3 regions of the Enterobacter cloacae complex sp. HYC003_NIDB genome follow, and region 3 is predicted to be linked to each of the others. Evidence: predicted binding sites of a transcription regulator. Region 3 holds the regulator's gene; each other region holds the start of a gene.

Region 1 (2,268 bases), 530 kb from region 3:
AGACGCCCGCGCACGGGGCGTCTTCACAGTGGTGACAGAGCTGCGGGGCAGACTCTTTCTCATTACGCATGACGCGCAGGCGCGGCATGGACTGTAGCCCGTGCAGGCGGTGCGTTTCTGAGCACGCCGCCTCACAGGTCCGACAGCCAATACAGACCGTCGAGTCAGCAATTACAAAACGGTTCACCGGGTCATCCTCTGGTGATGGTCATTTTTGACGAAAAAAACTGTCTTATCGACACTTCTCGACACTCGCTTTTCAGGCCACGTTCGCGGAGGATTTTCCGTCGATCAGCTGTTTCAGGTTGACTGGCCTGTCATGCTCAACGGCGGCGTAGAGGCCGTTATAAACCGGCGCGATTTTCTCCAGATAGTGCTCCAGCACCTGCTGGCGATCGCGGTTGCTGACGTGACCGTCCACCATGCCGTCCGCCATCAGCTGCGCCCGGGCGATGCAGTGTCTGTCGCCCTCTTTCGTCTCGACGTAGTACTCAATCGTGTGGCTGTTGAAGGTCTCCGCCAGGGTGACGTAAATCGTAAAGTGGCCGAACAGGACAAAACGCATATCCCCCTGCGCCGCACAGCTCATGGCGTGATGCAGATGGGCCTTCGACAGCGTGATCCCCTGGATCAGTGAATTGCAGTACAGGTGCCATTGCTCCTGGGGCTGCTGATGACGTTGCGCGATGTAATCCGCTTTTTCGCTAATTTCCCAAATAGTCATAAAAGGTATCCGGTTAATGGAGTTAGCGGCTATTAAGCATATTTCGTGCCAGTTTTTAATTTGTTGATTTAAATGGGTTTTAAAGAGATGCGCACTGTCACCGCCGCGGTGTCGACGTGTCATTTCGACAGCGTTGACATCGTCACGCCGTAACGCAAATCAAGCTGGCACCGTTATTGCATTGAAGGGGCAATTCATTAAGGAGGCGTCATGCACGAAATCACCCTCTGCCAGCGGGCACTGGAACTTATCGAACAGCAGGCATTGCAAAACCACGCGAAACGCGTCACCGGCGTCTGGCTGAAGGTCGGGGCGTTTTCCTGCGTCGAGACCAGCGCCCTCACCTTCTGTTTTGAGCTGGTGTGCCGCGGCACGCTGGCGGAAGGGTGCGAGCTGCATATCGACGAGCAGCAGGCGGAGTGCTGGTGCGAGCAGTGTCAGCAGTACGTCACGCTGCTGTCATCGAAGGTACAGCGCTGTCCGCAGTGCCAGAGCAGCGGGCTGCGCATCGTGGCGGATGACGGTATGCAGATCCAACGCCTCGAAATCGAGAAGGAGTAATGTATGTGTAGTACCTGCGGTTGCGCTGAAGGCAACCTGTATATAGAAGGGGATGAACACCGTCCCCACTCCGCGTTTCGCTCCGCGCCCTTTTCTCCTGCCCCGCGTCCCGCGGCGGCCCTGACCGGCATCACCTTTGCCCCGCAGCGTTCCGACGCGGGCGACCTCCATTACGGCCACGGCGAAGCGGGTACGCACGCGCCGGGCATCAGCCAGCGCCAGATGCTGGAGGTGGAGATCAACGTGCTGGACAAGAATAACCAGCTCGCCGCCCGCAATCGCGCCCGCTTTGCCGCGCGCGAACAGCTGGTGCTGAACCTGGTCTCCAGCCCCGGCTCCGGTAAAACCACGCTGCTGACCGAAACCCTCAAACGGCTGAATAAACGCGTCTCCTGCGCCGTGATCGAAGGTGACCAGCAAACGGTAAACGACGCGGCGCGCATCCGCGAAACCGGTACGCCTGCGATTCAGGTCAACACCGGGAAAGGGTGCCACCTGGACGCGCAGATGATTGCCGACGCCGCCCCGCGCCTGCCGCTGGCGGATAACGGTATCCTGTTTATTGAAAACGTCGGCAACCTGGTCTGCCCGGCAAGCTTCGACCTCGGCGAGCGGCATAAAGTGGCGGTGCTCTCCGTGACCGAAGGGGAAGACAAGCCGCTGAAATATCCGCATATGTTTGCCGCCGCCTCCCTCATGCTGCTGAACAAGGTCGACCTGCTGCCGTACCTGAATTTCGACGTGGATAAGTGCCTGGCTTACGCCCGGGAAGTGAACCCGGACATTGAGATCCTGCTGGTTTCCGCCACGCGCGGCGACGGGATGGACGCCTGGCTGAACTGGCTGGAGAACGAACGATGTGCATAGGCGTCCCCGGACAAATTCATTCCCTCGACGGCAATCAGGCCAAAGTGGAGGTCTGCGGCATCCTGCGCGATGTCGACCTGACGCTGGTAGGCAGCCACGATGAGACCGGCGCAACG
Region 2 (2,268 bases), 1.4 Mb from region 3:
GCGGCCCCCTTATCAATCCCCGCGGCCCCGCGGAAAATCGGTGCTTCGCACTGCGCTCACCTCCCGACCATCTGCCTGCGGTCGGCTCAACTCGACATCCTGTCTCGATTCGCCTCTGGCCGCCATCCATGGCGTCCAGCCCTTGTCATCTGGTCTCCGGTTCGCCGATTTTAGCGGGGACTCAACACCCGTGCCCCATTCAGGCCACAGTAATTAATGATTTAATGCAGGCAGCAGCTTTTAAACTTCTTCCCACTCCCGCACGGGCACGGATCGTTACGCCCCACCTTCGACCCGTTCACGATCGGCTTTTTCGCTTCCGGCTGCTGCGGGTTAGCCACCCAGTAGTTATACAAACGCAGCGCCGCAGGCTGAATGCTTTCGATGCTGGCCATGTACTCCTCTTCGGTCAGCGCATCCAGCTTCTCGCTGTTCTCTTCCGTCCCGTGCAGGGCAATCACCGCCAGGTCCGCTTCCAGCGCTTCCGGCAGGGATGACCAGTCCGTCAGCGCCACGCCGCGCATGTAGCCATAGCACCACTCTTCCACCACGGTATAGCTCTGACCGTCAACGTCGTTATAGCCAAACAGCGGTTCAAACTGATCCGGGTATTCGCTCAAACGCTCGGCAATATCGTTCATGTGCTTAAAGCAGAGATCGATAAAACGGTTCATCTCACGATCGTTTTTCCAGCGCGGAATATATTTCTCACCACCCCAGACCGCCACCAGCCAGGTGTCGGGCTCCACCACAACGGGACCGGAAAGTACTGCGGTAAGCATGCCGTCCAGTTCGGACACGTCAATCACGGATGCATCGTCGTGACCGTAAGAGATTAATGTCTCTTCCAGCCACGCCATCTCGCTTTCATTTAATGGGCCTTCAGCCATTGCTGATACTCCTGATAAAAAAAACGATCCTGACATATATCGCCGCGCGTGCCTATCTGAAGTTTAGGTCTTTATTGCTGCAAAAACGTGCAAATCGTGACCGTTGCACAACTTATGGGCTTTGTTGTTAAGGAGATGTGATCTCCGCTGTAAATTCATCTCATCCCGCAAAGACGCATAAAACGGCGCTCTATACTCAACGTGTTGTGACCCGGTCAAGGGATTAACCATTCTGGCAACCTTTTTGCTTAATGTTCTGCGCGCTTCGCGGTGCGTGGGATCCTCGCCGTATTAAGCATGAGATTGCTTCTAAAGTGCATTTTGTTCTCGCTCTTGTTTTTGGATTTACGATGCCATCAGGCGTTCGGGTTTCTACCTGGTGCAAAAACCTCTTTGCTAAGGAACATAATAATGTCGCTGAAATTTACCAAAACTCCCCTCTCCCTGGTGCTGGCCGGTTGTCTGGTGACGGCCTTTTCCGCGCAGGCCGATATCGTCATCGGCGTGGCCGGGCCGTTCACAGGCCCGAACGCAACCTACGGCGATCAATACTGGCATGGCGCTACGCAGGCGGCGGAAGACATTAACGCCGCCGGTGGGATCAACGGTGAGAAAATCAAACTGGTTCAGGGCGACGACGCCTGCGAGCCCAAACAGGCCGTCGCCGTTGCCAACCGCTTAGTCGATCAGGATAAAGTGAAAGCGGTCGTCGGCCACTTCTGCTCCTCGTCGACCATGCCCGCCTCCGAGGTCTACAGCGATGCCGGGATCCTCTCCATCACCCCCGGCTCAACGAACCCGCTGATTACCGAACGTGGCATGAGCGATATATTTCGCATGTGCGGACGTGACGACCAGCAGGGCCAGGTCGCCAGCGATTTCATTCTTGATAAGCTGAAAGCCAAACGGGTGGTCATCATCCACGATAAAGACACCTACGGCCAGGGGCTGGCGGACGCCACTAAGGCGGCGCTGGCGAAACGCGGCGTGAAGGAGGTGATGTACGAAGGGTTATCCCGCGGGGAGAAAGACTTTAACGCGCTGGTGACCAAAATCGGCGCACAAAAACCGGACGTGGTGTTCTTCGGGGGCTGTCACCCGGAAGCGGGCCCGCTGGTTCGCCAGATGCGTGAACAGGGCGTGCAGGCGAAGTTCTTCTCGGGAGACTGTATCGTCAATGAAGAGATGGTCACCGCCGCCGGTGGGGCGCAGTACACCAACGGTATTTACATGACCTTCGGTAAAGATCCGCGCCTGATCCCGGACGGAAAAGCCGTCATCGAGAAATTCCGCACCGGTAAATTTGAACCTGAAGGATACACCCTCTACGCCTACGCGTCTGTGCAGGCTATCGCGGCGGCATTCAAGGCCACGAAAG
Region 3 (2,268 bases):
CTCGCAAGCTTATCAATTAAGCCGTCGATAGCCGCGTACATGTCTTGCCCTTCCGCACTGGCATGGAGTTCCCCTCCGTTGACGTGCAGGGTCGCATCCGAGATATGCGTCACTTTCTCCACTTTCAACACAACATAGACCTGGTTGATCCTCTCGAAATACTGCTCGAGTTTCGCAAACTTAGTGTTTACAAAATCGCGTAAAGCCTCAGTAATCTCGACGTTATGTCCGGTGATATTGAGCTGCATAGTGTCTTCCTTATCGGTTGTGTCAAACCAGTTGTTTACGCTGGTTAGACGGCGGAATGGATAAAGACTCTCGATACTTCGCGACAGTACGACGTGCCACCATAATACCCTGATCGGACAGCATGGTGGTTAACTTACTGTCACTGAGTGGCTTCGCGGGGTTCTCCGCGGCGATCAACTTCTTCACCAGTGCGCGAATAGCCGTTGACGAGGCTTCGCCGCCGCCTTCGGTGTTCACGTGGCTGGAGAAGAAATACTTAAGCTCAAAAATACCGCGTGGGCTGTGCAGATATTTCTGCGTGGTCACGCGGGAAATGGTTGATTCATGCATCTCGACGGCCTGGGCGATGTCTGCCAGCACCATCGGTTTCATAAACTCTTCGCCCTGCTCAAAGAACGCCTGCTGCTGTTCGACAATACAGCGGCTGACGCGCAGCAGCGTGTCATTACGGCTCTCCAGGCTCTTGATCAACCAGCGTGCTTCCTGAAGGTTGCTGCGAATGTATTGATTATCAGCGTCGTTACGGGCGCTGGTGCACATGGAGGCGTATTGCTGGTTGATTTGCAGGCGAGGAATGCTGTCGGCGTTCAGTTCAACGACCCACCGGCCATTGTGTTTTCTCACCAGCACATCAGGAATGACATATTCCGGTTCGCTGGTCTGGATCGACTGCCCCGGACGCGGATCGAGCGACTGGATCAGATTCACCGCTTCCTTCAGCACCTCTTCTTTCAGGCGTGTGACGCGCATCAGGGTGCGGAAGTCGTGATTCGCCAGCAGATCCAGATGATCGCTGATGATGAGCCGGGCTTCGTCAATCCACGGTGTCTCTTTGGCAAACTGCGAAAGCTGGATCAGAAGGCAGTCGCGCAGATCTTTCGCGGCGACACCTATCGGGTCGAAACGCTGAACGCGTTTCAGAACGGCTTCGATCTCTTCCAGTTCAATCTCGTCATCGCCGATGCTTTCCAGAATCTCGTCCAGCGTCACGGTCAAATAGCCCGTGTCGTCAACGGCATCGACAATCGAGGTGGCAATGGCGCGATCGGTATCGGAGAAAGGGGTCAGCTCTACCTGCCACATCAGGTAGTCCTGAAGCGACTGGGTGGTTTCGCCCTGGTAGACCGGGAGTTCATCGTCCTGGTAGTCTGCGCGCGTCCCGGAAGGGGTACCCGCGGTGTAGATTTCATCCCAGCTGGCATCCAGCGGCAGTTCGTCCGGCATCTCTTTCTGTTCAAGCGCATCTACGGAGTCGAGCGTTTCTGTGTCCTGCGTCTGCTGGGCGTCTACCTCGTCATGAAGATCGGTTTGCTCCAGCAGCGGATTGCTGTCCAGCGCCTGCTGGAGCTCCTGCTGGAGTTCTAACGTGGACAGCTGCAACAGACGGATTGCCTGCTGTAGCTGCGGCGTCATGGCCAGTTGCTGGCTGAGCCGTAATTGCAAACCTTGCTTCATGTTCAGAGCGTTTTTCTCCGGTTCGGCGTGACTTAACCTCTACCCTATCAGAGTCTGAAGTCTTCCCCAAGGTACACGCGCTTAACATGCTCATCTTCGAGGATTTGCTGCGGCGTACCGTGGGCAATCAGATGGCCCTGGCTCACTATGTAGGCGCGCTCACACACGGCCAGCGTTTCACGAACGTTGTGGTCCGTGATCAGTACGCCAAGCCCGCTGTCGCGCAGGTGCTCAATGATACGTTTGATATCGATAACGGAGATGGGGTCAACGCCCGCAAACGGTTCATCCAGCAGGATGAATTTTGGGTTTGCTGCCAGCGCGCGCGCAATCTCAACGCGGCGGCGTTCACCACCGGACAGCGCCTGGCCGAGGCTGTCACGCAGATGTTCGATATGAAACTCTTCCATCAGCTCGTTCGCACGGTCAGTGCGCTGCTCGCTGGTCAGATCGTCACGGATCTGGAGCACGGCCATCAGGTTGTCGAACACGCTTAAGCGGCGGAAGATAGACGCTTCCTGCGGCAGATAGCCGATGCCACGACGCGCGCGGGCATGAAGCGGC

Evidence for each region. The regulator sigma-54, encoded in region 3, starts transcription at its own class of promoters, with help from an activator protein. The targets are predictions, from matches to a motif close to GTTGGCACANNTTTCGCTNT.
Region 1: the regulator sigma-54 is predicted to act here: its motif matches at 888-907, upstream of hypA (hydrogenase maturation nickel metallochaperone HypA).
Region 2: the regulator sigma-54 is predicted to act here: its motif matches at 1,122-1,141, upstream of O1722_RS09050 (branched-chain amino acid ABC transporter substrate-binding protein).

What each region holds. Positions count from the first base shown of each region.
Region 1 is NZ_CP114220.1:1,075,723-1,077,990, reverse strand. Features, by position in the region: gene O1722_RS05140 (4Fe-4S dicluster domain-containing protein) at 1-187, opposite strand, end outside; gene hycA (formate hydrogenlyase regulator HycA) at 260-724, opposite strand; gene hypA (hydrogenase maturation nickel metallochaperone HypA) at 935-1,285, shown strand; gene hypB (hydrogenase nickel incorporation protein HypB) at 1,289-2,152, shown strand; gene O1722_RS05120 (HypC/HybG/HupF family hydrogenase formation chaperone) at 2,143-2,268, shown strand, end outside.
Region 2 is NZ_CP114220.1:1,929,185-1,931,452, reverse strand. Features, by position in the region: gene O1722_RS09055 (YecA/YgfB family protein) at 222-890, opposite strand; gene O1722_RS09050 (branched-chain amino acid ABC transporter substrate-binding protein) at 1,302-2,268, shown strand, end outside.
Region 3 is NZ_CP114220.1:543,975-546,242, forward strand. Features, by position in the region: gene hpf (ribosome hibernation promoting factor) at 1-248, opposite strand, end outside; gene rpoN (RNA polymerase factor sigma-54) at 271-1,704, opposite strand; gene lptB (LPS export ABC transporter ATP-binding protein) at 1,752-2,268, opposite strand, start outside.